DNA from 3 places in the Enterobacter cancerogenus genome. Region 3 is predicted to be linked to each of the others. Evidence: predicted binding sites of a transcription regulator. Region 3 holds the regulator's gene; each other region holds the start of a gene.
What was found. Region 3 encodes LexA, which represses DNA repair genes until DNA is damaged. Its sites were predicted from a motif close to TNCTGTATGTACATACAGNA; they were not measured.
Positions count from the first base shown of each region.

Region 1: a site for LexA is predicted at 8,999-9,018, ahead of I6L58_RS03345 (metal-dependent hydrolase). Genes of this name have one in related genera too.
Region 2: a site for LexA is predicted at 8,380-8,399, ahead of I6L58_RS06630 (YebG family protein). Genes of this name have one in related genera too.

Region 1 covers NZ_CP077290.1:712,061-722,771, reverse strand. Annotated here, with positions in the region: gene chbC (PTS N,N'-diacetylchitobiose transporter subunit IIC) at 1-536, shown strand, start outside; gene chbA (PTS N,N'-diacetylchitobiose transporter subunit IIA) at 584-931, shown strand; gene chbR (transcriptional regulator ChbR) at 956-1,774, shown strand; gene I6L58_RS03370 (6-phospho-beta-glucosidase) at 1,887-3,236, shown strand; gene chbG (chitin disaccharide deacetylase) at 3,248-4,006, shown strand; gene katE (catalase HPII) at 4,133-6,382, opposite strand; gene cedA (cell division activator CedA) at 6,586-6,825, shown strand; gene I6L58_RS03350 (L-cystine transporter) at 6,875-8,266, opposite strand; gene I6L58_RS03345 (metal-dependent hydrolase) at 8,394-8,996, opposite strand; gene hxpB (hexitol phosphatase HxpB) at 9,140-9,811, opposite strand; gene I6L58_RS03335 (YniB family protein) at 9,961-10,497, shown strand; gene I6L58_RS03330 (fructosamine kinase family protein) at 10,534-10,711, opposite strand, start outside.
Region 2 covers NZ_CP077290.1:1,408,355-1,419,065, forward strand. Annotated here, with positions in the region: gene I6L58_RS06590 (GNAT family N-acetyltransferase) at 1-113, opposite strand, end outside; gene I6L58_RS06595 (cold-shock protein) at 222-695, opposite strand; gene I6L58_RS06600 ((S)-acetoin forming diacetyl reductase) at 826-1,596, opposite strand; gene alsS (acetolactate synthase AlsS) at 1,617-3,251, opposite strand; gene budA (acetolactate decarboxylase) at 3,309-4,088, opposite strand; gene I6L58_RS06615 (LysR family transcriptional regulator) at 4,192-5,073, shown strand; gene I6L58_RS06620 (DUF4142 domain-containing protein) at 5,274-5,861, shown strand; gene I6L58_RS06625 (glycoside hydrolase family 15 protein) at 6,108-7,940, shown strand; gene I6L58_RS06630 (YebG family protein) at 8,050-8,367, opposite strand; gene I6L58_RS06635 (YbdK family carboxylate-amine ligase) at 8,599-9,720, shown strand; gene I6L58_RS06640 (efflux RND transporter permease subunit) at 9,710-10,711, opposite strand, start outside.
Region 3 covers NZ_CP077290.1:2,378,378-2,389,088, reverse strand. Annotated here, with positions in the region: gene malE (maltose/maltodextrin ABC transporter substrate-binding protein MalE) at 1-392, opposite strand, end outside; gene malK (maltose/maltodextrin ABC transporter ATP-binding protein MalK) at 764-1,873, shown strand; gene I6L58_RS11255 (maltoporin) at 1,927-3,252, shown strand; gene malM (maltose operon protein MalM) at 3,366-4,316, shown strand; gene ubiC (chorismate lyase) at 4,495-4,992, shown strand; gene ubiA (4-hydroxybenzoate octaprenyltransferase) at 5,006-5,875, shown strand; gene plsB (glycerol-3-phosphate 1-O-acyltransferase PlsB) at 5,965-8,385, opposite strand; gene I6L58_RS11230 (diacylglycerol kinase) at 8,592-8,960, shown strand; gene lexA (transcriptional repressor LexA) at 9,069-9,677, shown strand; gene dinF (MATE family efflux transporter DinF) at 9,743-10,711, shown strand, end outside.

The DNA.
Region 1 (10,711 bases), 1.7 Mb from region 3:
AGCAGTACGGTTCCGTTGATGCGGCACTGGCAGCAGGTAAAACCTTCCATGTGTGGGCGAAGCCGATGCTGGATTCCTATATCTTCCTGGGGGGGACCGGGGCGACGCTGGGTCTGATCATCGCGGTCTTTATTGTGTCTCGCCGCGCTGACCATCGTCAGGTGGCGAAACTGGCCCTGCCTTCCGGCATCTTCCAGATTAACGAGCCGATCCTGTTTGGTCTGCCAATCATCATGAACCCGGTGATGTTCATTCCTTTCGTGCTGGTTCAGCCTCTGTTGGCGGCAATTACGCTAATTGCGTACTACCTGGGCATTATCCCGCCGGTGACCAACATTGCACCGTGGACGATGCCGACCGGTCTGGGCGCGTTCTTCAATACCAACGGTAGCGTGGCCGCCTTCCTGCTGGCGATATTCAACCTCGGAATTGCCACCCTGTTGTACATGCCGTTCGTGGCGATTGCGAACAAAGCCGCAACGGTCATCGACGAAGAAGAGAGCGAAGAGGATATCGCCCTCGCACTGAAATTCTAAAATTGCACGGCGCGGGGCTGCCCGCGCCAGCCACAAGGAGCGAAAAGATGTTAGATTTGGACAATATCGTAGCCGAAGAAGCCGCAGAGAACGATCTGGAAGAAGTGGTGATGGGTCTCATCATCAACTCAGGACAGGCCCGTAGCCTGGCCTACGCCGCGCTGAAGCAGGCCAAGCAGGGCGATTTTGCAGCAGCCAAAACGATGATGGATCAGTCGCGCACCGCGCTGAATGAAGCTCACCTCGTGCAGACTAAACTTATCGAAGGCGATCAGGGCGAAGGAAAGATGAAAGTGAGCCTGGTGCTGGTTCATGCTCAGGACCATCTGATGACGTCCATGCTGGCCCGCGAACTGGTGGCTGAGTTGATTGAGCTTCACGAGAAGATGCAGTAAGTCAGGTAGCAGGAGGTCAGCACGATGGAAATTAAAACCGCTTTTGAGCAACAGCTGTTTAATGGCAAAAATTTTCATGTGGTTATTTACAACAAGACGGAGAGCGCGAGCGGTCTGCACCAGCACGACTACTACGAGTTCACGATTGTTCTGACCGGCCGCTACTATCAGGAGATCAACGGCAAGCGTGTCCTGCTGGAACGCGGTGATTTCGTCTTCCTGCCGATGGGCTCCTATCACCAGAGCTTTTATGAATTCGGTGCAACGCGCATTCTCAACGTTGGGGTAAGCAGACGTTTCTTTGAGAAACACTACCTGCCGCTGGTGCCGTTCTGCTTCGTGGCCTCGCAGGTCTATCGCGTCAAAAACGAGTTCATGACCTGGATTGAAACGGTGATTGCATCGCTTAACTTCCGCGATAACGAATTTGATGAGTTTATTGAAACCGTCACTTTCTACGTGATGAACCGTCTTCGTCATCACCGTGAAGAACAGCAGGTGATTGATGATATTCCCCAGTGGCTGCGCGGCACCGTTGAAATGATGCATGATAAATGTCAATTCAGTGACAATGCGCTGGAGAATATGGTGGCGTTATCGGGTAAGTCGCAGGAATATTTAACCCGCGCGACCCAGCGCTATTATCGCAAAACGCCCGTGCAAATAATTAATGAAATCCGCATTAATTTTGCCAAAAAACAGCTGGAAATTACGAACTACTCTGTCACCGATATTGCCTATGAGTCGGGCTACAGCAGTCCCAGTCTGTTTATTAAGACCTTTAAGAAATTTACCTCATTCACACCGAACAGTTACCGAAAGAGTTTAACGGTAATGAATTAACTTTTGGCGGTTATATCCGCCACGAATACTGTCTTGATTGCTTGCCCAAAATAGCGGGAACAGCACGCTATACGTTGCAGGCGGTTAACCTGATATGCGAAGGGAGATATTTATGCAACAGAAATTAAAAGTCGTAACCATTGGTGGCGGCAGCAGCTATACCCCGGAATTACTGGAAGGTTTCCTGAAACGTTATCATGAACTGCCGGTGAGCGAATTATGGCTGGTGGACGTTGAGGAAGGTCAGGAGAAGCTGAATATTATTTTCGACCTTTGCCAGCGCATGGTTGAAAAAGCGGGCGTTCCGCTCACCGTGCATAAAACCCTCGACCGCCGTCTGGCGCTGAAAGATGCTGATTTTGTGACGACCCAGCTGCGCGTAGGCCAGCTGAAAGCCCGCGAGCTCGACGAACGTATCCCGCTCAGCCACGGCTACCTCGGTCAGGAGACTAACGGCGCAGGCGGCCTGTTCAAAGGGTTGCGTACCATCCCCGTGATTTTCGACATTATCAAAGATGTGGAAGAGATCTGCCCGAATGCCTGGGTAATCAACTTTACTAACCCGGCGGGCATGGTCACCGAGGCGGTGTACCGCCATACTGGCTTCAAGCGTTTTATCGGTGTATGTAATATTCCGATTGGCATGAAGATGTTTATTCGCGACGTGCTTGCGTTGAGCGACAGCGACGAGCTGTCCATCGACCTGTTCGGCCTGAACCACATGGTATTCATCAAAGATGTGATCGTTAACGGCACATCACGCTTTGCCGAGCTGCTCGACGGCGTGGCCTCCGGCCGTCTGACTGCCGCATCGGTGAAAAATATCTTTGACCTGCCGTTCAGCGAAGGACTTATTCGCTCGCTTAATCTGCTGCCGTGCTCCTATCTGCTTTACTACTTCAAGCAGAAAGAGATGCTGGCGATTGAGATGGGTGAATACTACAAGGGCGGCGCGCGTGCACAGGTTGTGCAGAAAGTTGAAAAGCAGCTGTTTGATTTGTATAAAGATCCGAACCTGAACGTTAAGCCAAAAGAGCTTGAGCAGCGCGGCGGGGCGTACTATTCGGACGCGGCGTGTGAAGTGATTAACGCCATCTATAACGACAAGCAGGCGGAACACTATGTGAACGTGCCGCATCACGGACACATCGATAACATTCCGGCAGACTGGGCCGTTGAGATGACCTGTATCCTGGGCCGCGACGGCGCAAAACCGCACCCACGCATCACCCATTTTGATGACAAAGTGATGGGCCTGATCCATACCATCAAAGGGTTTGAAGTGGCGGCGAGCCACGCTGCGTTAAGCGGCGAGCTGAACGATGTGCTCCTGGCGCTGAACCTTAGCCCACTGGTGCATTCCGACCGCGACGCGGAACAGCTGGCGAGTGAGATGATCCTGGCGCATGAGAAATGGCTGCCAAACTTTGCTGCTACGGTTGAGAAGCTGAAACACCGTTAAGAGGGGGCGCAATGGAAAACCTGCTGATTGTGAATGCCGATGATTTTGGCCTGTCGAAAGGGCAGAACTACGGCATCATTGAAGCCTGTCGTCGGGGCATCGTGACCTCGACCACCGCCATGATCAATGGTGAAGCGGCCGGGCACGCGGCGCAGCTCAGCCGGGACGTACCTGAGCTCGGTGTCGGTATGCACTTTGTGTTGACGCTGGGCATGCCGCTTTCCCCCATGCCGGGCCTGACGCGCGACGGCGCACTGGGCAAATGGATTTGGGAAATGGCCGAGCAGGGGACGTTGCCGCTCGACGAAATCACCCGCGAGCTGGACTGCCAGTTTAACCGCTTTGTTGACGTGTTTGGCCGTGAGCCGACGCATATCGACAGCCATCATCACGTGCATATGATCCCGGCGATTCTCCCGATTGTCGCGGAGTTTGCCCGGCGTAAAGGGGTGGCGATGCGCGTGGATCGCACTGAGCTGGCGCTTCACGGGCTGAGCAGTCCGTCTGTGTCCACGACCGACGGGTTCAGCAGCGCATTTTACGGTGATGAAATCGACGAAGCACTGTTCCTGAAGGTACTGGATGAGTCTGCCGCACGAGGCGAGCATTCGCTGGAGGTTATGGCGCACCCGGCTTTTGTTGATAATACGATACGCAAAAGTGCCTACTGCTGGCCGCGGCTGGCAGAGCTGGATATCCTGACCTCATCCTCGCTGAAGTATGCGATTGCCGAGCGCGGGTATCGTTTAGGGACGTTTAACGATCTGTAAGTAAAAAGCCCGGTGGCGAGGTAAAAGTAAAAAGGCAACGAACGTTGCCTTTTTTTATGTTTGCTCCCTCTCCCATGGGAGAGGGTTGGGATGAGGGCATCAGCCCGCACGGCCAGCCGGCTTTTTTTATGCCGGGATCTGCGCAGTTTTACTGCTTCGCGACCACACGCGGTGGGCGGCGAGCAGGTCGAACAGCTGGGTCATAAACGCATCATCAACGCTGTCACCCTCGACAATCCCTTCTTCGCCCTGATCCGCTACCTTCAGCAACGGTTTAAACTGGCGTGCGTCGCCAGCAAACGCAATCGGCTTCAGGTGCTTATAGGCTTCCAGCAGGTAGTAGTTGGCATCACCGTTGCCAAGCAGGCTGGCGATATCGCCACACGGCACAATCACCGCATCCACCGTCAGCGACGGCGCCCCGGCAAAGGTGGCCGCTATCGGCAGTACCGAACCGTCATCAGCCGTCACTTCGCCCATGCGCGAGTAGAGCAGTTTGGCGTGCACCCCTTTGGCTTTCAGCGCTGTCATGATCGCCAGCAGATCGCTGGCGCGGGTTTTGTCGTTAAGCAGGATACCCACGACGCGGCCCTTGATTGACCCGCCCGGTACCGCATAGAGGCTCAGGGACGGATCTTTTTTGATGCCGTTGACGTCTTTCGGCGGGGCGGCATGACGCTGTTCGTCGGTGAGCGTAATGCCGAGATTGTCGGCAACGCTCTGGGCAAGCTGGATATCGATATGCGCAAGCTGATCCACCACGCGCTCGCGGATGTAGGTGCGCACCACTTTACTCAGTTCGAAGCTAAAGCCGCCGATAATATGCTGTTGCTCAATTGGCGTCTGGCTGTTCCAGAACAGGCGAGGGTGGGCGTAATACTCCCCAAAGGAGGGGCTGCGTTCGCGGATTTTTGCCCCGTCCACGCGTTCCTGATAAGACTCAAACCCGCCGCGCTTCGGCCCCGGCGGCGTTTCACGCGGCCAGTTATCGTTGATCGAGTTAGGCTCGTAGTTGGCCGGGTTGGTGTCGATATCCTGGCGGTGCATCCCGTCGCGCTGGAAGTTGTGGTAAGGGCAGGTCGGGCGGTTGATCGGGATTTCGTGGAAGTTTGGCCCGCCAAGGCGGCTGATTTGCGTATCGGTATACGAGAATAAACGCCCCTGCAGCAGAGGATCGTTGGTGAAGTCCAGGCCGGGGACGATGTGCCCTGGGTGGAACGCGGCCTGTTCGTTCTCGGCGAAGAAGTTATCCGGGTTACGGTTGAGCACCATTTTGCCCACCAGCTGCACGGGAACCAGCTCCTCGGGGATCAGCTTGGTCGGGTCGAGCAGGTCGAAATCAAACTTGAACTCGTCCTCTTCCGGGATTAACTGTAGCCCCAGTTCGTATTCCGGGAAATCACCGGCTTCGATGGATTCCCACAGCTCGCGACGGTGGAAGTCCGGGTCACGACCGGTCAGCTTCTGGGCTTCATCCCACACCAGCGACGCTTTACCGGCGACCGGTTTCCAGTGGAATCGCACAAACGTGGCTTTACCTTCGGCGTTGATCAGGCGGAAGGTGTGGATCCCGAACCCTTCCATGGTGCGATAGCTGCGCGGGATCCCACGGTCGGACATCGCCCACATCACGTTGTGTAAGGTTTCGGGCTGCAGGGAAACATAGTCCCAGAAGGTGTCATGCGCACTTTGTCCCTGCGGTATGGCCCAGTGTGGCTCTGGTTTTACCGCATGGACAAAGTCAGGAAACTTATGCGCATCCTGAATAAAGAAGATCGGCGTATTGTTCCCTACCAGATCGAAAATCCCTTCGTCGGTGTAAAACTTGGTGGCAAAGCCGCGGATATCACGCACCGTGTCGGCAGAGCCTGCGCCGCCCTGGACGGTAGAGAAGCGCACAAACACCGGCGTTTTTTTGTCGGGATCGGAGAGGAAGTCCGCTTTAGTGATATCTTTCAGGCTCTTATAGGGCTGGAAATAGCCGTGCGCCGCAGAGCCACGCGCGTGAACGATGCGTTCCGGGATGCGCTCGTGGTCGAAATGGGTAATTTTTTCCCGCAGGATAAAATCTTCCAGCAGGGTTGGCCCGCGAGAGCCTGCGCGCAGGGAGTTTTGGTCATCGGCAATACGTACGCCCTGATTAGTTGTCAGCGCATGGCCTTCGCCGCCTTTGCGGTGAGGCTCGAGAGCATTCAGTTTTTCATTTGCGTTGCCCGGGGATTTGAAACTTCCCGGCGCAGTAGGTTGTTCGCCCGGTGCGGAAGGGCCCGGTGAAGGCTTATGCGATCCGTCCGCTGGAGCAAGTGAATCCATTCCCGGTTGAGATTCTTCAGTGCCATGAATGGGTGATTGATGTGTTTTATCATTGTTCGACATTGCACGCTTCTCCTGTATACGTTCCTAAAAACCCTATTAAGGATAGAACAATGTCATGAACAGGCTAACGAACCAGGCGTTTTAGGACATTTTTCTTAACGAAAGCTGTCATCATCGGCCCCCGAGGCGCGACGGGTGGGGGGAGAATCGGCTATGATAGAAATTTCCTGTATTCAGAATCTGTATTAGTGAACCCGTCGCTTATGAAACCTCTTCGCCAACAAAATCGCCAGGTTATTAGCTATGTACCCCGCGTCGAACCTGCGCCGCCTGACCATGCCCTGAAGGTTGAGGGCTTTCGCGATGTCTGGCAGCTGCGTGGGAAGTACGTGGCATTTGTGCTGATTGGTGAACACTTCCGCCGCTCCCCCGTGTTTACGGTCCCCGAGTCGGCGCAGCGCTGGGCGGTGCAAATCCGCCAGGAAGAAGAGGTTGAAGATTAACAGACATAAAAAAAACCGCCATCAGGCGGTTTTTTTTATTGTGCAGTGATTAACGGTGCGCCAGCTCGGCGTCATCTTCACTTTCAAGGATCGTTTTGTCCGTCTGCTTCAGCCACTGGCTGGTCAGCGTCCCGGCAGTCATGGAGCCGCTAACGTTCAGAGCGGTACGACCCATGTCGATCAGCGGTTCAACGGAAATCAGCAGTGCAACCAGCGTTACCGGCAGGCCCAGCGCAGGCAGTACGATCAACGCAGCGAAGGTTGCCCCACCGCCAACACCCGCCACACCGGCGGAGCTGATGGTGACAATACCCACCAGAGTCGCAATCCAGACCGGATCCAGCGGGTTGATCCCCACGGTTGGCGCAACCATCACCGCCAGCATCGCCGGGTAAAGCCCCGCGCAACCGTTCTGACCAATGGTGGCACCAAAGGAAGCAGAGAAGCTGGCGATGGATTCTGGTACGCCCAGGCGACGCGTTTGCGCTTCAACGTTCAGCGGAATAGAGGCTGCGCTGGAGCGACTGGTAAAGGCGAAGGTCAGCACCGGCCATACTTTACGGAAGTATTTCAGCGGGCTCACGCCGTTTACGCCCAGCAGGATACCGTGCACCACAAACATGATGGCGAGACCCAGGTAAGACGCAATCACGAAGCTACCGAGCTTGATGATGTCCTGCAGGTTGGAGCCTGCTACCACTTTGGTCATCAGGGCCAGCACGCCGTAAGGCGTCAGCTGCATGACCAGGCGAACCAGCTTCATGACCCAGCTTTGCAGGGTATCGATGGCGACCAGCACGCGTTCACCTTTCGGCGCATCGTCTTTCAACAGCTTCAGTGCCGCTACGCCCAGGAACGCCGCGAAGATCACCACGCTGATAATGGACGTCGGGCTTGCACCGGTCAGGTCAGCAAACGGGTTCTTCGGAACAAAGGAAAGCACCATTTGCGGAACGGTCAGATCGGCGAGTTTACCAACATAGTTGGTCTGGATTGCCGTCAGGCGCGCGGTTTCGGCTGAGCCTTGTACCAGACCTTCGGCGGTCAGACCAAACAGGTTAGTCACCAGTACACCGACCAGCGCGGCGATAAGCGTAGTAAACAGCAGGGTCCCGATGGTCAGAAAACTGATTTTACCCAGCTGGGTGGCGTTGTGCAGACGCGCAACCGCGCTCAGAATAGAGGCAAACACCAGCGGCATGACAATCATCTGCAGCAGCTGCACATAGCCGTTACCGACAATGTTGAACCACTGGATAGACTCTTTCATTACCGGGCTATCGGAACCGTAAATGGCGTGTAATGCCAGACCAAATACGACACCCATACCCAGACCGACGAGTACTTTCTTCGCCAGGCTCCACTGTTTGTGGCGCGTCTGTGCGAGAAGCAATAGCAATACAACGAACACAATAATGTTCGCGATGAGTGGAAAATTCATCCCCGTTCTCCTGATTTATTATCCGGTCGGTTTTTACCGAGCCTGTTGGCGCAAGGTTAGCAGAAGTGTGATGTGGCGCTTATATCCAAATGGAATGGTTTATGACAAATGTGATTATTTTGTCGGTTTAATGTTCAATCTGGTGATTAATAAAACGATTAAACTGGAATTGCAGGGAGTTAATCATTTGCGATGACCAGCGGACTGCACTGTTTTCGGGCAGCGTTTGCGGCATCCAGACCGCCCAGGCAAACAGCGCCATGCACAACACGCGCTCAAGCTGGTTGCCTTTCTGGGGGGCGAGGATCGGTAAGCGGAAGCGCCACCGGCAGGGCCAGAGAAGCGGCACGCCCGCCGGGGTGAGCATGTCGGCAAGAATATGGCTTAAATAGCCCAGCACCATGCCCTGAATGGCATCGGCAGGCACTATCCAGCTATCAGGGACCTTAAGATAGAAAAGCGTCAGCAGGCCAAAAACAGCCAACAGACTGTGGGTAAACCCGCGATGACCAAAGGCCCTGGCAATAGGTTTGGATATCCACTTCAATCGCTGGCCAAGGAAAGACTTCGGATGATCGATATCCGGCAGCAGGCAGGTCAATACTGCGGAAGGGACAATATGCCACCAGTCCCCCTGCGCCAGCACAGGGGTAAGTTCAGCGTTTTTAGAAAACACCGCGCAGGCAATTGAAAAAAGCAGGTGGCCTTCCGCCGTCATGATAAAACCCAACAAACTGTCAATTCATACAGTATAGGTTTTTTATACAGTGTACGGAAGAGGTGACGGTGTAACCCTTTGTCACAAACGGGCACTATTCATGCGCTTTCGTGCCCGGTCATACGCTTTCAGGCAGCGAGGCTGCCTGAAAAGGGTTACTCGCCGCGCAGGTGCTGCGGGGTAAGTTCGGTTAGCGATGACAGTTTGACATCGGCCAGCGCAAAGCGGGGATCGTGCTGACCTTCTTCGGCCGGGACAACAATCGAGCGCATACGCGCCGCTTTCGATGCCACCATGCCGTTGACCGAATCTTCCAGCGCCACGCAGGACAGCGGGTCAATGCCCAGCTTCGCGGCACAATCCATATAAACCTGCGGGTGGGGTTTGCTATAGGGCAGCTTTTCCGCCGAGGCCAGCGCGTCGAAGCTGTCGCGCAGCTCAAACATCGTCAGCACTTTTTCCAGCATATGCAGCGGTGAGGCAGACGCCAGCCCCACTTTTAAGCCTTGTGCCTTACAGAGCGCAACGGCTTCACGCACGCCGGGCAGAAGAGGCTTGTTTTCCTCAACCAGGGAAATCGCGCGACTGATAATCCGGTTGGTCACTTCGTTGCAGTCAGGGCCAACCCACGGCTGGTGGGCATACCACAGCTCAACGACCATATCGATGCGCAGCCCAAGCGTGTCGGGCAACTCGTTCCGGCGAGAGATATCTACGCCAAGGCTGGCCATAACGTCCAGTTCAGCGCGATCCCACAGCGGTTCGGAATCGATCAGCAGTCCATCCATGTCAAAAATAGCGGCAAGAATCTGGCGCGGTGCCGTCATTATTACGTCTCCTTCTCTCAGGTGTCCGACAAACGATAAATGCTAAGTCCAGTCTGCAATTTAGCATATTGCCTTCAAAGAACGGGCGAAAATCACGGTCAGCAGGTAGACTTAGGCACAAATAACGCGTCTTTTTTGAAGGGGAACTGATGACGTATCAACAAGCTGGACGCATCGCTGTCTTAAAACGTATTGCCGGGTGGGTCATTTTCATTCCGGCGGTGATTTCAACGCTGATTTCCATCTTTAAATTCATGTTCGATCACAGCGAAAAGCAGCCGGGCATCAATGCGGTTATGCTGGATTTCGCACATGTGATGATTGAGATGATGCGCTTCAACACGCCATTCCTGAACTTTTTCTGGTACAACTCACCGACGCCGGATTTCCACCAGAAGCTTAACGTTGGGTTTTGGGTAATCTATGCGCTGATTTTTATTGCGATGGCGCTACAGGCCTCGGGCGCACGCATGAGCCGTCAGACGCGTTTTTTGCGTGAAGGGGTGGAGGACCAGCTGATTCTGGAGCAGGCCAAAGGGGCCTCAGGGCTGACGCGCGAGCAGATTGAATCGCGGATAGTGGTTCCGCGTCACACCATTTTCTTGCAGATATTTCCGCTCTACGTCTTGCCGGTGATCATCATTGTGGCGGGCTATTTCTTCTTCTCGCTGCTCGGCTTCCTGTAAGAAAACGCAGGGTGGCACATTAGCCACCCTGTGAGATCAGGCCGCGAGCACGCGATCCAGCGCGCGCTGCGCGTTAACCAGATGCTCGCCGCCAAACAGGATCGCCCGGTTAAGCAGGGTATAGAGCTGGTAAACCGGCTGTCTGTCGAGGAAATCGCCAGGGAGCGGGGAGACGGACTGATACCCATCGTAGATTTGCGGCGGCTGCTCAGGA
Region 2 (10,711 bases), 970 kb from region 3:
GGCTCCAGGCGACAATACTGGCCCACCAGCGGCGTGCGGGTTAGCGCCCGCGCACATTTCCAGTCGGGGACGATATCGTTAACGGTTTGACCATATTGATTGATTTCGGGCACGGCGTTGACTCCCTGAAAGGTAAGGGAATGGTTATAGCAGGATAAAAAGAGAACGAAAAGACCAGAAATGGGGGCCGGGTAAAGCGCTAACGTCACCCGGCAAAAAGATTACTTCAGCAGTTTCACCGTGGCGTCGATGTCAATTTCATCTTCGGTGAAAATCATTGTCGTGTTCTGGAAGGTGGTGATCGCCAGCTTCTTCACCGAACGCATCTCGCCCGGTTTTTTGTCGGATTTCGGTTTGATGCTGTTCATCAGCAGCCCTACCGACAGCACCGCATTCTCTTTGTCGATTTTGGTCTCAACCGGCTCTTCTTCGCTGAACACCACGAAAGATTTGATCGAGGTGAGCTTCACGCGCTCGCCCGCGATATAGAGGTGTTTGCTTTCCGGGATCACCTTCACCGCATAGGCGGAAAGGCCTTTGTTGTTGGTGGTCGGCTCGAAGGTCACCGCCGCGTCTTTCTTGATCAGATCGGGGTTGGCAACCTTAATCACGTGAAAATAGCGGTTGTCGCCGTTTTCATCTTTGATAAATCCAAAGCCTTTATCTTTAAACCACGTGGTGATTGTACCGTTCATTGCTGCTTCCGCCTGTCTGTCGATCGTTAACTCAATTTTTGCAGCGCGCAGTGTAATGCACAATGGCCGTACAGACAAAAAAAAGCCCCTGCCTTCAGGCAGGGGAAACTCATGTCAGAGCATAATGTTATTAGTTAAAGACCATCCCGCCGTCAATCAGCAGCGACTGGCCGGTCATGTAGTCGGAATCCGGCCCGGCGAGGTAGGAGACACAGGCCGCCACGTCTTCCGGCTCGGAAAGCCTGCCAAGGGTGATGCGTTTGGCGAAGGTTTCCGTTCCGTAGCCGAGCGGTTTACCCGCCGCCTCGGAAACCTGACGGTCGATTTCGGCCCACATTGGCGTTTTGACGATACCGGGGCAGTAGGCGTTAACGGTGATCCCGAGCGGCGCGAGGTCCCGCGCGGCGGTCTGGGTCAGCCCACGCACTGCGAACTTGCTGGAGCTGTAGACCGCCAGCTCAGGGTTCCCGGTGTGGCCCGCCTGCGAGCATGCGTTGATAATTTTGCCGCCATGCCCCTCTTTGCGAAACGCGTCAATCGCGGCCTGGATGCCCCAGATCACCCCTTTCACGTTGATGTTGTAAACCTTGTCGACAATATCCGGCGTGATGGACTCAATCGGCGTCGAGGGTGCCACGCCCGCATTGTTAACGATAACGTTGAATCCACCCAGGGCGGTACGCGCTTTTTCCACCGCCGCAAAGACCTGCTCGCGGTTCGACACGTCCACCTTCACGGCGACGGCTTTCCCGCCGCTGCGGACAATCTCTTCGGCGACGGCTTTCGCCGTCTCTTCGTTATAATCCGCAATGGCAACGGCAAAACCGTCTTTCACCAGACGAAGCGCGATTGCTTTACCGATCCCCTGGCCGGAGCCGGTGACGAGAGCCACTTTTTGCATATCTGTATCCTTATCGTGATTCACAAAATCTGGCTGAGATGGAGCTGGCCCATCAGCAGCGGGTTATCGCTATAGTCGACGGGGATCGCCACCACGGCTGGCCCCTCGACATCCATTGCTGCACGCAGCGTCGGCTCCAGCGCGTCGGCGCTCTCCACGGCGAAGCCCTTCGCGCCAAAGGCGTCGGCGTAGGCTTTAAAATCGACCGGGCCGAACTCGACGCCGGAAAGCCGCTGGTATTTTTTCTCTTCCTGGATCGCCACCATGTTGTAGGCGTTATCCACCCAGATGATGTGCAGCACGTTGGCGTTGAGGCGCACGGCGGTTTCCAGCTCCATGCTCGACTGCAGGAACCCGCCGTCGCCGGAGACGGAAACAACCTTGCGGCCCGGGTTGACCAGCCAGGCGCCAATCGCCCACGGCAGCGCCACCCCCATGGTCTGCTGGCCGTTGGAGATCATCACCTGACGTGCCCGGAAGCTGTAGAGATAGCGGGCGATCCAGATGTGGAAGCTGCCCATATCAACGGTGAGCGTCACGTCATTATTCACGATGTCCTGCATCGCACGCACGATGCGCAGCGGATGGAGGGCAAACTGGTTGAGCGACGCGCCGCGGCGGTCGAGGAGATCGCGCTGATGCTGGCGATCGACGAGGATCTCGGTCGCGCGCGGGCTGAGTTCCAGCTTGCGATCGATGCGGCTGGCCAGCAGGTTTAGCGTTTCGGCGATATCCCCCACCAGTTCGAGGTCGGGCACGTAGTTGCGCTCTTCATAGGCAGGCAGCACGTCAATGTGCACCAGGGTCGCGTCGCCGCGGTTCCACATCGACGGCTCGTATTCCACCGGGCTGTAGCCGATGCAGATGATCAGATCCGCCAGATGCAGCAGCCGGTCGCCCGCCTGGTTATTAAACAGACCCACGCGGCCCGCGAAGCGAGTGAAGTGCTCCTGATTTACCGCCCCGGCGGCCTGATAGGTGCTGGTGACCGGGATACGACTTTTCTCAAGCAGCTTATGCAGCGCGGCGCTGTTGGCGGGCTGGCTGGCCATCAGGCCCAGCAAGATCACCGGATTTTTGGCGCTCTGAATACGCTTCGCCACGTCGTTAATGGCAGACGCCGGTGCCGGCCCCATCAGCGCGGCGGTGCTGGCAGGTAAAATCGCCCCGGTAACGGGCTGATCGACAATATCCTGCGGCAGGCTGACGAACGCCCCACCCGGCCTGCCCTGCTCGGCGGCGCGGAAGGCGTTTGAGACCACTTCGGCAATGGCTTCGGACGAGTTCACCTCAACGGCATATTTCGTGACCGGGCTGAACATGCCGACGGTGTCCATGCTCTGGTGCACCAGCTTCGCTTTGTCCGCACGCTTCACCGCCCCGCCCAGCGCCACCACCGGGTCGCCTTCGCTATTCGCGGTGGCAATACCGGTGATCAGGTTCGAACAGCCCGGCCCGGAGGTGACCAGCGCCACCCCGGCCTTGCCGGTGAGACGCCCGACCGCCGCGGCCATAAACGCCGCGTTTGCCTCATGACGAACGGGGATGATCTCAATGGAGGAGTCGAGCAGAGAATCAAAAACCTTGTCGATTTTTGCGCCTGGGATGCCGAAAACCTGCTTCACGCCCTGCGCTTCCAGCTGGGCGACAATCATATCGGCGCCATGCGCCCACTGACGTGACTGTTTATCACTGTTCACGGTGTTCTCCTGTTAGTTTTCGACGGAACGGATCGCTGCATCAAGGTTGCTGGGGTGAAGGTCGGCCTGTAAAAACGCGCTGTCGGCGGGCAGGTCAATCATCAGCTTGTGGATCTCCCCGAAGGTAAGCACACCGTTTTCAAGCTGGTAGTCCAGCAGATGGCCGCCGCCCTGGCGGTCGTCGGTGATAAAGTGCTCGTGATAGCCCGCCACGTTGATGCCCTGCATATGCTGCGGCGTACGGAACCCGACCAGCACACCTTTGCGCTGGTTAAAGCGGAACACCGGCTGGTCGTCCAGCACGTCGGTCATTGCGCGGTACGGCGGCGTCTGGCGCGGCACGGTACGGGTGTGCGCGTGGCGAAAATTGCCGTCGATACGCAGGGCGCAAAACAGGTTTTCGGAGGGGATTTGCTGGTCGATGACGTCGTGAATGTGCTGACGGCTCACGGGGGTATCAAAGACTTTACGATACTGTGGCTGGAACCAGGTCATCACCGCGAACGGCGTTTTTTGCTCGGGCTTCGCGGCCCGGGCGCTGCCGTCGGCGCGCAGTTGGTAGACCTGGCTGCTGAAGGCAATCATTTCACCGTCCAGTTCGTTAAAGGTGCCTAACCCAAAGTCGCCGTGCCGGAGCAGATCGGCTATTGTGGTCTCCCCTTCATAAACGCCGCTCAACAGGGCGCTCATGAGCGATGTTTGATAGATCACGCTGTCAGGATGCTGCGCGGAGAACCCTCGCAGGGTTTCGCACAGGCTGGCCTCACAGTCGCAGGCAGATGAATGAGTCATCATGCGTCCTCTTCAACTTTTATTAGAAAGGTTAAATAAATGTTGACCCGATTCAGCAGAGAGTTCCAATATAGAAACCATGCTGGTTTGAGACGTTTTTGATATGGAACTTCGATATCTGCGCTATTTCGTCGCGGTTGCACGCGAGCGACACTTCACCAAAGCGGCCAACGCGCTGGGCATTTCGCAGCCTCCGCTGAGTCAGCAGATCAAGCGGCTGGAGGAGGAAGTGGGCACCCCGCTGTTCCGGCGGCTCACGCGCGGCGTTGAGCTGACCGAAGCGGGGGAAGCCTTCTACGAGGACGCCTGTAAAATTCTGGCGATGAGCGACGCCGCGCTGGAAAAAGCACGGGGGATCGCACGCGGGCTGAACGGCAGCCTGTCGATTGGCATCACCAGTTCAGATGCCTTTCACCCCAAAATCTTCACCCTGATCCGCCAGTATCAGGTGCAGAACCCGGCGGTAACGGTTCACCAGGTGGAAGCCAATATGGCATCGCTGATGGCGATGCTGGCGGAGGGGGAGCTGGATATCGCCTTCGTGCGTCTTCCGTGCGACAGCAGCAAGGCGTTTGACCTGAAAATCCTCGATCGGGAGCCGATGGTGGTGGCGCTGCATCGCGCCCATCCGCTGGCAGACCGTGATGCGCTGGCGCTGGAGGCGTTGCGGGACACGCCGGTGATTCTGTTTCCGCAGGAGGTCGCGCCGGGGCTGTACGACCGGGTTTACAACTACTGCGCACGCGCGGGCATCAATATGCACACCACGTTGCAGGCCTCGCAGCTCTCTTCTTCCCTGAGTATGGTTGCGGCAGGCGGCGGATTCGCGCTGGTGCCACAGTCAATGGCGGCAATTTCTCCGCCGGATGTGACCTATCACGCGCTGACCACCCCCGACCTGTTTACCGATATCGCCATCTGCTGGCGGCGGTTTGAACGTTCCCGCACGGTAAAACGATTTCTGGCGATGCTGAGCGCGGCGTAACGGCGGTGCGGCGCTTGCATGAGCTGGGTTTGTTTCGCCGCATCAGGCATGGCGAAAGCTCCCCTGCATCAGTCATTTCTTCCGCCCTTCTACCAGGATCAAAGCGCAATCTGCTGCCGCCCCCTGTCAATACACTATACTGACCATTGCACGACTCTTTACCTGACATCAACCCTACCCATGACCATCAGGAGAACGACATGCAAAAGTGTAAAACCGTAAAAGGGCTGCTCGTTGCCTCAACTGTAGCCGCGATGTTCAGCACTTTCGGCGCGTATGCCCAGACAACGAGCGCCGCGCAGAGTGACGCCTCCGCCCAGACCAGCTCAACGGGATCGATGGGTAAGCTCAGTTCCGGCGACGAAAAAGCGCTCAAGGACATGGCGCAGGCCAATATCAATGAGGTCGCCGCGGCCAAAATCGCGCTGGACAAGGCCCAGAGCAGCGAGGTGAAAGCCTTCGCGCAGAAGATGGTTGACGATCACGGCAGCGCGCTGGAAAAAGTAGAGACAGTCGCTAAACAAAAAGGCGTCACCCTGCCAACCGAGCCAGATGCCAGCCACAAGGCGATGGCCGACAAGCTGGAAAAAGAGAACGGCAGCGCCTTTGACAAAATGTATATGGAAAACGCCGGTACTAAAGATCACAAGATGGTGCTGTCAAAACTGCAGAGCGACGCCAAAAATATCAAGGACCCGGACGTGAAGGCTCTGGCCGACGCGCACACTCCGGTTGTTGAGCAGCATCTCGAGTCTGCAGAAAAGATGAAGTTGTCCGCAGATAAGTAAACGGGTCGTTCACCGGGCGCAGGGTGCTGCGTCCTGAACGCCCACCAGGCAGCATGGCGCACACAATGCGAAGGACCGCTTCTGGCTACCGCCAGGCCCAGGGTACATGCTGTCTTCTCCCCCTCTCCACCCCGCTCAATGCTCAAATCCTCCTCCTGAAAGCGCGATATTCATCACAGTATGCCAGGCTTTATGGGCACCATCACAACGTGACGACAACGCGGTCTGCTGTGCCGGACATAAGGGATGACTCATTTGAAAAATGCAAAATACACAATGCCGTTACGCGAGGAAGGGTTTATTGGTCTGGGGGATTATGCCGCGATCGGTGAGGGCCGCTCCGTGGCGCTCATCGCGCCGGATGGCTCGATCGACTGGTGGGGCGCACCGAATCTCGACTCGCCGCCCCTTTTTGATCGCCTGCTGGACCCGACCATTGGCGGCTTTTTCAGCCTGACACCCGCGGTTGATTACACCGTCACTCGCGCTTATCGCGAGGACAGCAACGTGCTGGAAACCCGCTTTGAGACGGATGACGGCGCGGTGTTGTTAACGGAATCGATCAACAGCACCCTGGCAGGACGACTGCCCTGGAGTGAACTGGCGCGGCGGCTCGAGGGCGTGCGCGGGACTGTCCCTTTCCGGCTGCATCTGCGGTTCGGCACGATGATCGAAACGCGATCGCCCTGGCGGTCAGACACCTTTAAGGGCAGCGTTTACCATATCGGCGATCTCATGGCGATGCTGCACACCAGCGAAAACGTTGTCATCACCCGTGCCGATGACGAGGAGATCGAAGCGGAGATCACCCTGAAGAAGGGAAGCCGGGAGGTAGTCGCCCTGCTCGTGACCCAGAGCGAACCGCTGGCCGTGCCGGACATTCAGGCCATTGATAACCGTATCGAAACCAGCCACACCGCCTGGCAGGACTGGGTGAACGGGCTTAAATATGACGGTCTGTACAAAGATCACGTTATCCGCTCTGCGCTGGCGCTGAAGTTCCTCTGGTATTCGCCAACCGGCGCGCTGGCCGCAGCGGCCACTACCTCCCTGCCGGAAGGGATCGGCGGCGAAAAAAACTATGACTATCGCTTTGCCTGGGTCAGGGATGCCTGCCTGATCATCAAAGCCTTTACCTATCTGGGCACCCTTGAAGAGTGTAAGGCAGCGTTTTCCTGGCTGTCGAAAACCATTATCAAACACGGCCCGGAGATGCGGGCCTGTTACACCCTCGAAGGCGAGCTGGTCCCGGAGGAGCAGTACGCAGAACTGCAGGGCTACCGCAATTCGCAGCCGGTGCGCATTGGCAATAACGCCCGTAACCAGCGCCAGCTGAGCATGTATGCCGATATGCTTGGGGTGGCAAAGCTGTTTGTTGAGGCGGGCCATATTCTGGATACGGGCACGTCACGCTTCCTCGGGCACCTTGCCAATCAGTGCGCCGACCGCTGGCGCATGAAGGACTCCGGGATCTGGGAGCTGCCGGACGAGCAGCATTACACCCATTCTAAAATGTCCTGCTGGCTGGCGCTGGACTGCGCCGTGGTGCTGGCGGAGGCCAGCCACATCGAACCTACCTGGAAGGCGCGCTGGAAACGCGAGCGGGACCGCATCCGCGACTGGGTTGAAGAGCACTGCTGGTCCGAAGCCCATCAGTCCTACTGCTTTTACGTCGGGGACGGCGGGAAGCTGGACGCCTCACTTGCCCTGGTTTCGCGCTACGGTGTGAAGGTCAACCCGAAACGCATGAAGCTGACCTATCAGGCTATTGCGCGCGAGCTGGGTCATAACAGCGCGATGGTCTACCGCTACAGCGGCGTTGAGCAGGAGGAAAGCACTTTTATCGCCTGCTCATTCTGGCTGGCAGAGGCCTGGGCGTCGATGGGCGATCCGGCGGTGGCCGAAGAGATCATGGAGGAGATTCTGAAGACGCTGTGCCATCGCGGCAATGTCGAAACCTTCAATGAGATGTTTGATACCCGCACCGGCGAATGGGTGGGCAATATGCCCCAGGGGCTGAGCCATCTCGCCCTTATCTGCGCGGCGCAGGCCATCAGCGAGCATCACGGTTCCGATTAACCAACGTCATCCCGGGCGCAGGCAACGCCGTGGTGGCTCCCGGCGCGCAACAAAACGCCGCGAGCGGTTAACAGCTCGCGGCGGCAGGTTCAGCGTTTTGGTCTGGCGCTCAGGCTGCTTTCACGGCTCTGATTTTTTTACTGCCAGCCGCCTCTGACTCAGGGTTATCTGTTGCAGTGGCCGCCTTCAGGTCGGGCAGCTTGCTGGTACGCAGAATATGCTGCACGGCCTCTTTCTGCTCGGCAAGATACAGCCCCAGATTTTCAGCCTGCGTTTCATCCAACTGCATTTCGCTTTGTAACAGCCAGTCGGTGAACGCATCTGCCATGTCGAGCATTTTGTCGTAAGCGTCAGCCTCTTTCTTACTGGCAAATGTCATTTTCTCTTCACCTTTTCTAACGACAACGAATTTTGTTTCAACAGCCATTCTGCACCTCCATACTGTAATTATATACAGTATAGCAGTTCCGGATTTTTGTTGCAGCTAAAATGTGCTGACCTCAGGAATCACCGCGGGTACAGACCCGGTTTTTACCCGCGCGTTTGGCCGCGTACAGTAACGCGTCGGCTTTCGCTAATGTTTTCGCTAAGGCTTCGCTTGCGGGGAGAAACGGCTTCGTTGTCTATACTCACTGAAAACCAGACAACGGAGTGCACCATGCCTTTACCCGACTTTCATTCCTCTGATCCTTATACCCTTGGCATTGAGCTTGAACTCCAGGTGGTCAACCCGCCCGGCTACGACCTGAGCCAGGACTCCTCCGCCCTTATCGCCGCCGTTGAGCACGACATCAAAGGCGGCGAGGTCAAACACGACATCACCGAGAGCATGCTCGAGATTGCCACCGGCGTGTGCCATAACATCGACCAGGCGGCGGCGCAGTTTTCAGTGATGCAGCAGAGCATTCTGCGTGCGGCGGCAGAACAGCACATTCAGATTTGCGGCGGCGGGACGCACCCTTTTCAGAAGTGGCAGCGTCAGGAAGTGTGCGACGACGAGCGCTATAACGTCACGCTGGAGCGCTTTGGCTATCTGATTTTGCAGGCCACGGTGTTTGGCCAGCACGTGCACGTGGGCTGCCGGACCGGGGATGACGCCATTTACCTGCTGCACGGCCTGTCGCGTTTTGTGCCGCACTTTATCGCGCTGGCGGCCTCATCGCCCTACATGCAGGGAACGGACACTAAATTTGCCTCATCGCGCCTGAATATCTTCTCGGGCTTCCCGGACAACGGTCAGATGCCGTGGGTCAACAGCTGGCAGGAGTTTGAAGGGCTGTTCCGCCGCCTGAGCAGCACCAGCATGATCGACAGCATTAAAGATCTGCACTGGGACATCCGCCCCAGCCCGCACTTTGGCACCGTTGAGGTGCGGGTGATGGATACGCCGCTGACGCTCGGTCATGCGATCAACATCGCCGGGCTGATTCAGGCGACGTCGCACTGGCTGCTGACCACGCGGCCCTATAAGCATCAGGAAAAAGATTTTCTGCTGTACCGCTTCAACCGTTTTCAGGCGTGCCGTTACGGGCTGGAAGGGATCCTGACGGACGTGCATACCGGGGAGCACAAAACCGTGGCGCAAGATATTGCCTGGCTGCTGGAGCAGGTTGCGCCGTCGGCCGAGAAGCTCGGCGCGACCAGCGCGATAAAAGAAATTGCCCTGATGCTGAAACAGGGCAAGAGCGAGGCGCAGCGCATGCGGGACTTCATTGCAGACGGTGGCTCGCTCATCTCCTTAGTGCAGAAACACAGCGAACTGTGGGCCACTAGCCCGTAAGGCGATGCCCCCACTCACGCAGGCGCTGGAACAGCACAAACAGCGCCGGAATAAAGAGGATGCCGACCACGGTCGCCACCAGCATGCCGCTGAACACCGTGGTACCGATGATGCGTCGACTCTGGGCACCTGCCCCGCTCGCCAGCATCATCGGCAGGACACCGATAATAAAGGACACGGCGGTCATCATTACCGCACGGAAGCGGCGTGATGCCCCTTCCCGCGCCGCATCGACAATCGCCATTCCGTCCATGCGCCGCGCGCGGGCAAACTCAACGATCAGGATGGCGTTCTTGGCGGCCAGCGCGATCAACAGCACCAGGCCAATCTGCACGTACACGTCGTTAGCGTATCCGGCGATCCACAGCCACACCAGCGCTCCGCCGATGGCGAACAGCACCGACAGCATCACGCTCGCGGGCAGCGTCCAGCTCTCATACTGGGCGACGAGGAACAGCCACGCCATCACCACCGCCGCCAGCACGATCCAGATCGCCTGATTACCGGTCTGCTGCTCCTGATACGACATGCCGCTCCAGGCGTAGTCATACCCGGCGGGCAGGTTCGCGGCCAGGATCTGGCCCATCACCGCCATCGCCGTGCTGCTGCTCACCCCGTCTGCCGCCGAGCCGCTCACCGACACGGACGGGAACTGGTTGTACTGCTGCAGGAACGGCGCGCCGACGCTCGGCGTGATGGTGACGAGGTTGCTCAGGCGCACGCGTTCGCCGCCGTTGCTGCGCACAAACAGCTCGCTGATTTGCTCTGCGCGCTCGCGCCACTGCATCTCGTTTTGCATCACCACGTGGTAGACCCGGTTGTTCACGCTGAAGTCCCCGGCGCGCGTCCCCCCGAACGCAGTTTGCAGGCTGCTGAAGATGCGCGAGACCGGCACGTCGAGACGGGCCGCACGCTCGCGATCGACCGTCAGCGTAAGCTGCGGCACGTTGCTGCTCCAGGTGGTGAACACGCGGCTCAGCTGCGGGTGCTG
Region 3 (10,711 bases):
GCGATCAGTTTGCCGTTATAACGAACCGCGTCCCAGGTGAACGGGAACAGTTTGTCCTGGAAGGCTTTGTCTGGCGTCACTTCAGCCAGCAGGCCTGATTGGGCGTAACCACCGAAACGGTCATGCGCCCAGAAGATGATGTCCGGGCCGTCGCCGGTCGCCGCAACCTGCGGGAATTTCTCTTCCAGCTTGTCCGGGTGTTCAACGGTCACTTTGATGCCGGTGTCTTTCTCGAATTTTTTACCCACTTCGGCCAGGCCGTTATAGCCTTTGTCGCCGTTAATCCAGATAACCAGCTTACCTTCTTCAATTTTGGCGAGAGCCGGTGCGGAAATCATCATTGCTGCCAGGGCGGACAATGCGAAAACGCGTGCGCCAGTCTTGATCTTCATATCTGCCATCCTTTTTGGTGATGTGCTCAGGGTACGTCTGTAGTGGTTCAACGTGACTCAGTCTCCTTATTTGACATCCTCTTTCCATCCTCCTGAGCCCTACGCCCCACCCCCTGTTAATGTGATCTCCGTTGCATAAATTTAAGTTATGAGTGCTGGCGCACACAAAAGCCCACTGATTTTTGCAGGCTGCTTCACGATTTTCGCCTAAGCCCACCGGCGCTGGTCGCAGAGCCTGCTCTCTCATCCTCCCGCCTCCTCCCCCATGAAAAAGGTGGGGGGTGGAGGATTCACGAAAGTAATGGAAGACGCATAGTGAACTTATCTTGAATGTTTCTGTCGGTGACAGGTTGTAACGAAGGGAGAAGGGCATGGCGAGCGTACAGCTGCGTAATGTAACGAAAGCCTGGGGCGACGTAGTGGTGTCAAAAGACATCAATCTGGACATCAACGAGGGCGAGTTCGTGGTGTTCGTCGGTCCATCTGGCTGTGGTAAATCGACTCTGCTGCGTATGATTGCCGGTCTTGAAACCATCACCAGCGGTGATTTGTTCATTGGTGAAAGCCGGATGAACGACATCCCGCCCGCCGAACGTGGCGTTGGTATGGTCTTCCAGTCCTATGCGCTTTATCCCCATCTGTCCGTTGCTGAAAACATGTCCTTTGGCCTGAAGCTGGCTGGGGCGAAAAAAGAGATCATCAACCAGCGCGTGACCCAGGTCGCCGAAGTATTACAGCTGGCGCACCTGCTGGAGCGTAAACCAAAAGCGCTCTCCGGTGGTCAGCGTCAGCGCGTGGCAATTGGCCGTACGCTGGTGGCGGAACCGCGCGTGTTCCTGCTGGATGAACCACTTTCTAACCTGGATGCCGCCCTGCGCGTCCAGATGCGTATCGAAATCTCCCGTCTGCACAAGCGCCTTGGCCGCACGATGATTTACGTCACCCACGATCAGGTCGAAGCGATGACGCTGGCCGACAAAATTGTGGTGCTGGACGCCGGTCGCGTCGCGCAGGTGGGCAAACCGCTGGAGCTGTATCACTACCCGGCAGACCGCTTTGTCGCGGGCTTTATTGGCTCGCCGAAGATGAACTTCCTGCCCGTTAAAGTGACCGCCACGGCGATTGAACAGGTACAGGTGGAGCTGCCAAACCGTCAGCAAGTGTGGCTGCCGGTCGACAGCGCTAACGTACAGGTCGGGGCAAATATGTCCCTCGGCATTCGTCCTGAGCATCTGCTGCCAAGCCACATCGCCGATGTGACGCTGGAAGGGATTGTTCAGGTCGTCGAACAACTTGGTCACGAAACACAGATTCATATCCAGATCCCCGCCATCCGTCAGAACCTGGTTTACCGCCAGAACGACGTGGTGTTGGTAGAAGAGGGTGCCACATTCGCTATCGGTTTGCCGCCAGAGCGCTGTCATCTGTTCCGTGAAGATGGCACCGCATGTCGTCGGCTGCATAAAGAGCCAGGCGTCTAAGCAATCCCAATAATAAGCACGAAACCGACAGGTGAAGTGTTCAAAGAAAAGCAATGATCTCAGGAGATAGAACGATGATTACTCTGCGCAAAGTCCCCCTGGCAGTCGCCATTGCGGCAGGCATCCTGTCTGCCCAGGCGGGTGCCGTAGACTTTAAAGGTTATGCTCGTTCCGGCATTGGCTGGACCGGAAGTGGCGGTGAACAACAGTGTTTCCAGGCAACCGGTGCTCAAAGTAAATACCGTCTCGGTAACGAATGTGAAACCTATGCGGAACTGAAACTGGGTCAGGAAGTGTGGAAAGAAGGTGACAAGAGCTTCTACTTCGACACTAACGTTGCCTATTCCGTGTCTCAGCAGAACGACTGGGAATCCACCAGTCCGGCCTTCCGTGAAGCAAACGTGCAGGGTAAAAACCTGATTGAATGGCTGCCAGGCTCCACCATCTGGGCCGGTAAGCGCTTCTATCAGCGTCATGACGTTCACATGATCGACTTCTACTACTGGGATATCTCAGGTCCTGGTGCGGGTATCGAAAACATCGATCTGGGCTTCGGTAAACTCTCTCTGGCAGCCACCCGCTCTTCTGAAGCAGGCGGTTCTGCAACCTTCGCCGATCGTGACGCGAACGGTGACCGTATCTATGACAACGTCGTACCAAACGACGTGTTCGACGTGCGTTTAGCCGGTATGGAAATCAACCCAGGCGGTACGCTGGAGCTGGGCGTTGACTACGGTCACACCAACATTCCTGATGACTACTACCTGCAGCCTGGCGCTTCTAAAGATGGTTGGCTCTTAACCGCCGAACATACCCAGAGCATGATGAAAGGCTTCAACAAGTTCGTTCTGCAGTACGGTACGGACTCCATGACCTCTAACGGTAAAGGCATCCCGCAAGGCGGAAGCATTGATAACGATGGTTCCATGTGGCGTGTGCTGGACCACGGTGCAATCACCCTGGCTGAGCGTTGGGACCTGATGTACGTCGGTATGTATCAGAATATCGACCGTGACAATAACAACGGTACCGAGTGGTGGACCGTGGGTGTTCGTCCAATGTACAAATGGACGCCGATCATGAGCACCTTGCTGGAAGTGGGCTACGACAACGTTAAATCGCAGAAAACCGACGACCGAAACAGCCAGTACAAAATCACCCTTGCCCAGCAGTGGCAGGCAGGCGACAGCATCTGGTCTCGTCCGGCAATCCGCGTCTTCGCAACCTACGCGAAGTGGGATGAGAAGTGGGGTTATGCAACCAACGACGACGCTGGTTACACCTCTGGCGTGGCGTATAACGATACTTCCGCGAAGACCTTCAGCCGTGGTGATAACGACGAGTGGACCTTCGGTGCCCAGATGGAAATCTGGTGGTAATTCGCAAGACCTGACGTAATGACCGAAAAGAGGGGCGCAAGCCCCTCTCTCCTTAGGGCGCTGCGCGCTATTGCCTGGCCACCGCAGCGTTCACGCTATCAGAGGTAATAACAATGAAAATGAAGAAAAGTCTCGTCGCGCTGTGCCTCTCTGCGGGCCTGCTGGCTAGTGCGCCAGCCATCACCTTTGCAGATGTCAATTTCGTTCCTCAGAATACCAGTGCTGCGCCAGCGATCCCGGCGGCGTCACTTCAGCAGCTGGTGTGGACGCCGGTTGATCAATCGAAAGTACAAACCACACAGCTTTCCGCTGGCGGTCAGTCACTGAACGTGCCGGGCATCAGCGGCCCGGTTGCCGCGTTTAGCGTGCCGGCCAACATCGGTGAATTAACCCTTACGCTGACCAGCGAAGTGAACAAGCAGACCAGCGTTTTTGCCCCTAACGTGCTGATCCTCGACCAAAACATGACGCCGTCAGCGTTCTTCCCAAGCAATTACTTTAACTATCAGGAACCGGGCGTAATGAGCGCGGACCGCCTGGAAGGGGTGATGCGCCTGACGCCAGCGCTGGGGCAGCAAAAAATTTACGTGTTGGTCTTTACCACCGACAACGATCTCCAGCAAACCACGAAGCTGGTTGACCCGGCAAAAGCCTATGCAAAAGGTACCGGAAACGCGGTTCCTGATATTCCGGACCCGCTTGCCCGCCACACCACCGATGGCCTGGTCAAACTGAAAGTGTCTACGAACAGCGCGTCCAGCGTGCTCGTTGGCCCATTGTTCGGCTCGTCTGGACCAGGTCCGGTGACGGTAGGTAACACCGCGGCGCCGGTATACGCAGCGCCTGTCGCGGCAGCACCAGCGGCCGCTGCGTCAGCGCCGGCACCGGCGAAAAAAGCTGAGCCAGTACTGAACGATACCGAAACCTATTTCAACAACGCCATTAAGCAGGCGGTGAAAAACGGCGACGTCGACAAAGCGCTGAAACTGCTTGATGAAGCCGAGCGTTTAGGGTCGACCACTGCCCGTTCCACCTTTATCAGCAGTGTAAAAGGCAAGGGGTGACCGTCTCCCCACAGTGCTGATTTGTTCGTTTTAGTGCGCCTGAGTGGGCGCACTTTTTTTCGTACCGCCCGTGCTGTTGCGCCATTGTTGCGATAGTGATCGCTAAATATCGTTTGGCCGCCCTCAATCTGCTTTTCTGCGATACAATGCGATAACGTTATGTATCGGAGAGTCTGGCATGTCACACCCTGCGCTTATGCACCTGCGTGCGCTGCGCTATTTAGACCACATACCCGCGCTTGACCCGGCGCAGCTCGACTGGCTGCTGCTGGAAGATTCCATGACAAAACGTTTTGAACAACAGGGAAAAACGGTCACGGTGACGCTGATTCAGGAAGGGTTTGTCTCAACTGATGAGATTGCCGATGAACTGCCGCTGCTGCCGCGTGAAGAACGCTACTGGTTACGTGAAATTTTACTGTGTGCCGACGGCGAGCCGTGGCTTGCCGGGCGGACAGTGGTGCCTGAATCAACGCTTTCCGGGCCTGAGCTCGCACTGCAACGACTGGGAAAAACGCCGCTGGGGCGCTATCTTTTTACTTCGTCCGAGTTAACCCGAGATTTTATTGAGATTGGTCGCGATGCCGATCTGTGGGGACGCCGTTCCCGTCTTCGCCTGAGTGGTAAACCGTTAATACTGACGGAGCTGTTTCTACCCGCATCGCCGTTGTACTAAGAGGAAGAAAAAAATGGAGTGGAGTCTGACGCAGGACAAGCTGCTGGCCTATCACCGCTTGATGCGTACCGATAAGCCCATTGGCGCGTTGCTGCTGCTGTGGCCAACGTTATGGGCGCTGTGGGTAGCCACCCCGGGCTTACCGCCGCTGTGGATCCTGGCGGTGTTTGTGGCAGGTGTCTGGCTGATGCGCGCCGCAGGCTGCGTGGTCAACGATTATGCCGACAGAAAATTTGACGGCCACGTTAAGCGTACGGCCAACCGCCCGCTGCCGAGTGGTCAGGTTACCGAGAAAGAGGCCCGCACGCTGTTCGTGGTGCTGATTGCGCTCTCCTTCCTGCTGGTGTTAACCCTGAACACCATGACGATCCTGCTCTCCGTGGCCGCACTGGCACTGGCGTGGGTCTATCCGTTTATGAAGCGCTATACCCATCTTCCGCAGGTGGTGCTGGGCGCGGCGTTTGGCTGGTCGATCCCGATGGCATTTGCGGCGGTGAGCGAATCCGTACCGCTCAGCTGCTGGCTTATGTTCCTGGCAAATATTCTCTGGGCCGTGGCGTACGATACGCAATATGCGATGGTCGACCGTGACGATGACCTCAAGATTGGCATCAAATCAACGGCGATCCTGTTTGGCCGTCATGACAAGCTGATCATCGGCATTATGCAGGTCGCGGTTGTGGCCCTGATGGTCGCCATTGGTCGCCTGAACGGGCTGAACTGGGAGTTTTACTGGTCCGTACTGGTGGCCGGACTGCTGTTTGCGTATCAGCAAAAGCTGATTGCGAAGCGTGAGCGTGAAGCCTGCTTTAAGGCGTTTTTAAACAATAACTACGTTGGCCTGGTGCTGTTTATCGGGCTGGCGATGAGTTACTGGTCATAAAAAAGCCGGGTGATGGCTTCGCCTTACCCGGCCTACGATTTAGCGGAACATGTAGGCCGGGTAAGCGTTAGCGCCACCCGGCTTTAACATCATTCGCCCTGCGTCGCACTCTCGATCGTTAAACGCACGTCCGAGGTAATCAGGTCTGCCAGCATCTGGTAGATCTTCATCGTCTCTTCCGGCTCGGCATCGCCCGTGTCGCTGATAAACCCTTCATCACGCAGCGTCAGCACCAGAGAGCTGAACACGGCCTTGTCGAAGAATTCCGGCGCGTTAATGCCGTGCAGAACGGACAGGCGCTGGGCCAGCGTCCGGCTCTCTTTTTCCAGCGTACCGCGGTTGATGGACGGGTTCGCGCTCAGCAGCCAGAAGGTAATAGCGTAGCGCTGCAGCGTCTCACGCGCGCCTGCCGCCAGCAGTTGCAGCGTCCGGGAACGTGATGGGTTGATGTTCAGCTCGTCTTCGGTGACGGTCACCAGCCCCTGACGACGCATCTCTTCCGTCAATTTATCCAGCTCTGCCGCCAGCTCATCTTTGCTCCAGCGCAGGAACAGCTCCGCTTTCAGCATCGGGTAGATGGCCGCGATATGGCGCAGCAGCTCCTGGCGAGAAATACGACGATGCTGGGTAATGATGGCAGCCATCAGCGACGGCAGCATCAGCATATGCGTGATGTTGTTGCGATAGTAGGTCATCAGCACGGCCTGCTCGCGCGGCAGAATGATGATATCGCCGATCGTATCTTTTTCGACTTCAAACTTGTTCATCTGCAGCGCATGGTCGATAAGCTCGCTGGCGGTGGCAGAAGGCACGGTAGAGTCGGTGGAGTACGGAACATTACGCATAATGTCGAGGTAGCAATCGAGCTGCTCGGTCAATTGTTCACGAGTCAGAGAACGCTGGCGCGAGGCCAGAAGCGCCGTACAGCACAGGTTCATGGCGTTCGCCGCACCTGCGTTGTTAATGCGCACCATCAGCTCCGAGGCGATGCCGTTTACCGTTGGCGTCAGCCAGGCCGGGCGTACCGCTTCGATGGGGTCGATAGATTCGCGCCACTCCGGAACGTGGTGGTTAAGGTAGGTCATCAGCGGCATTGGCTCGCCGAAGTTCACGTAGCCCTGACCGAGGTTGCGCAGCTTGCTCAGCCCACGCAGCATCTGCGGCAGGCTCTCTTTCTCTTTGGTCGCACCGCGCAGCTCTTTTGCGTAGGTGCCCACTTCCATGACGTGCTCATAGCCGATGTAGATAGGCACCAGCGTAATCGGACGCGTGCCGCCACGCAGCATCGCCTGAATGGTCATCGACAGCGTGCCGGTCTTCGGATCGAGCAGGCGACCGGTTCGGGAGCGTCCGCCTTCGACAAAGTACTCAACGGAATAACCGCGGCTGAACAGCTCGCCCAGATATTCACGGAACACGGTGGAGTAAAGCTTGTTGCCCTTAAAGGTACGGCGAATAAAGAACGCACCCAGACGGCGGAAGATCGGCCCTGCTGGCCAGAAGTTCAGGTTAATACCGGCCGCGATGTGCGGCGGCACCAGGCCCTGATGATAAAGCACGTAGGAAAGCAGCAGGTAGTCCATGTGGCTGCGGTGGCAGGGCACATAAACAATCTCGTGGCCGTCGTGTGCCAGCTGACGCACGCGCTCGGCGTTGTGGACGTTAATCCCCTGATAGAGGCGGTTCCACGTGAAGCTGAGAATACGGTCAGAAAGCCGGATCATCTCGTAAGAGAAGTTCGCGGCGATCTCTTCCATCAGCGCAATGGCGTTTTGCTGGGCTTTCTCATGCGAGATTTTCTTGCTGCGCGCTTCGTCTTCGACGGCGCGAGCAATGGCTTTTGACGCCAGAAGCTTGTTGAACAGATCCTGACGCGCCGGGAGACGCGGGCCAACCGCGGCCAGACGCTGACGCGCAAAGTGCATACGCGCCACGCGCGCCAGTTTTTGCGCAATGATTTTGTCGGTGCCGTGTTCGTCTGCCATGCGGCGCAACGAAACGGAAGGGGAGAAACGGACAAAGCTGTCGCGCCCCAGCCAGGAGACGGCGAAGAATTTCTGGATGCCGTTGAGCATGCGCAGCGGTGGGTTCTCCTCGCCTTTTTCGCGGCCCGGACGACGACCAAACATCACGGAGACCGGTACCATCTGCACATCCAGGCCAGGATTGCTGCGGTGCAGGTCGAGATAGTCATGGAACAGCTTGATGGACTCTTCTTTCGGCGTGTAATAGGTGAACACGCGCGGCCCGCCGTGGATAAACACATAGCGTGGCAGCAATGTGCCATCAACTTCCAGCGGTTCTAGCGGGTCGGGAAGGTCATGCGCCAGACACTGGGCGCGAAGCGTCAGTAGGTCAGCCTTCGAGTTATAAGGCAAAACGTACATAATAGGGCGCGACGTATCGAGCCCTAATTCCAGCGCGGGTTCTGCTGGGATAGACTTACTTTTTACCAGGACGCTTAATGGTAAATTAAGTAACTTGTAGTAAATTCGTGGCCAGCCGGACATAAACGATGTAAAGCCTCTGGTTAATAATGCAATTGCGGCGCAAGGATAACAGAAAGCGCGCAAGATTTCTGTTGTTACCCGTCATACTTCAGGCTGCAGCAAAACGCGCTGCGGCTATATACACTGCATCCTTCAGGCTCGCCTGAGGCAGCATGAATGATTTTGTGTATAGTTACTGACGCTATTTCCACTATAAGGTTCTTTTAATGGCCAATAATACCACTGGGTTAACCCGAATCATCAAAGCTGCAGGCTATTCATGGAAAGGTTTCCGCGCCGCATGGATCAATGAAGCTGCTTTCCGCCAGGAAGCGGTTGCCGCGATTGTCGCGGTTATCATCGCGTGTTTCCTTGATGTTGATGCCATAACCCGCGTACTCCTCATTGGTTCCGTACTTCTGGTGATGATAGTGGAAATTATCAATAGCGCTATTGAGGCAGTGGTAGACCGAATTGGTTCAGAATTTCATGAGCTTTCGGGTCGCGCTAAAGATATGGGATCGGCTGCCGTGCTGCTGGCGATTATCATCGCAGCCATCACCTGGGTCACGCTGCTTTGGTCACATTTCCGATGAGCCTCGAGGAATAATTAAGTCCCTGGTTTTTTGTGCAGTTTTTGGTTCCAAAATCGCCTTTGACTGTATATACTCACAGCATAACTGTATATACACCCAGGGGGCGGAATGAAAGCGTTAACGACCAGGCAGCAAGAGGTGTTTGATCTCATTCGGGATCATATCGGCCAGACGGGTATGCCACCCACGCGTGCAGAAATCGCGCAGCGTCTGGGTTTCCGCTCTCCAAACGCGGCTGAGGAACACCTCAAAGCGCTGGCGCGTAAAGGCGTCATTGAGATTGTTTCTGGCGCATCACGCGGTATTCGTCTGCTTGTTGAAGAAGAGACGGGTATTCCGCTGATTGGCCGTGTTGCGGCGGGTGAACCGCTGCTGGCACAGCAGCATATCGAAAGCCACTATCAGGTGGACCCCGGTATGTTTAAGCCGAGCGCTGATTTCCTGCTGCGCGTTAGCGGGATGTCGATGAAAGACATCGGTATTCTCGATGGCGATCTGCTGGCGGTTCACAAAACGCAGGACGTACGCAACGGTCAGGTTGTGGTTGCGCGTATCGATGATGAAGTGACCGTTAAGCGCCTGAAGAAACAAGGCAATACCGTGCAGCTGCTGCCGGAAAACAACGAATTCACGCCTATTGTGGTAGACCTGCGCGAACACAGCTTCTCCATTGAAGGGCTGGCCGTTGGCGTTATCCGCAACGGCGAATGGCTGTAATCTCTTCCTGACGGGCTGCGGTTTCTCCGTGGCCCGTCTCGTTTTATCGTCCCCGGTATTCTCCCATGTCACTGCTGACTGCTTCTGATAAGGCACTCTGGCGTCTCGCGCTGCCGATGATTTTTTCCAATATTACCGTTCCTCTGCTCGGCCTGGTGGACACGGCGGTTATTGGTCATCTGGATTCCCCCGTCTATCTGGGCGGCGTGGCGATTGGCGCCACGGCAACCAGCTTCCTCTTTATGCTGCTGCTCTTTTTACGTATGAGCACCACAGGTCTAACGGCCCAGGCCTACGGCGCGAAAGATCCGCTGCGGCTGGCGCGTGCGCTGGTTCAACCTTTACTCCTGGCGCTCGGTGCAGGCGCGCTGATCGTTTTGCTGCGCACGCCGCTGATAGACCTGGCGCTGCATATTGTGGGCGGCAGCGAAGCAGTGCTGGAGCAGGCGCGGCGTTTCCTTGAAATCCGCTGGCTGAGTGCGCCCGCTTCGCTGGCAAACCTGGTTCTGCTTGGCTGGCTGCTGGGCGTGCAGTACGCCCGCGCGCCGGTGATCCTGCTGGTGGTCGGTAACCTGCTCAACATTGTGCTCGATCTCTGGCTGGTCATGGGCCTGCACATGAACGTGCGGGGGGCGGCGCTGGCAACCGCAATCGCCGAGTACGGGACATTTTTGATCGGCTTGTGGATGGTCGGGCGCGTTCTGGCGATGCGCGGGATCTCGGTTGCGCTGCTCAAAACCGCCTGGCGGGGCAATATGCGTAAGCTACTGGCGCTCAATCGGGACATCATGCTGCGCTCGCTGCTGTTACAGCTCTGCTTCGGCGCGCTGACGGTCTTCGGGGCGCGCCTTGGGCCAGAAATCGTTGCCGTCAATGCGGTGTTAATGACGCTCCTGACCTTTACCGCCTACGCGCTGGATGGTTTTGCCTATGCGGTTGAAGCCCATTCCGGGCAGGCATACGGTGCGCGTGAAAGCGGCCAGCTTCGCGAAGTATGGCGGGCGGCGTGTCGTCAGTCGGGAATGGTCGCGCTG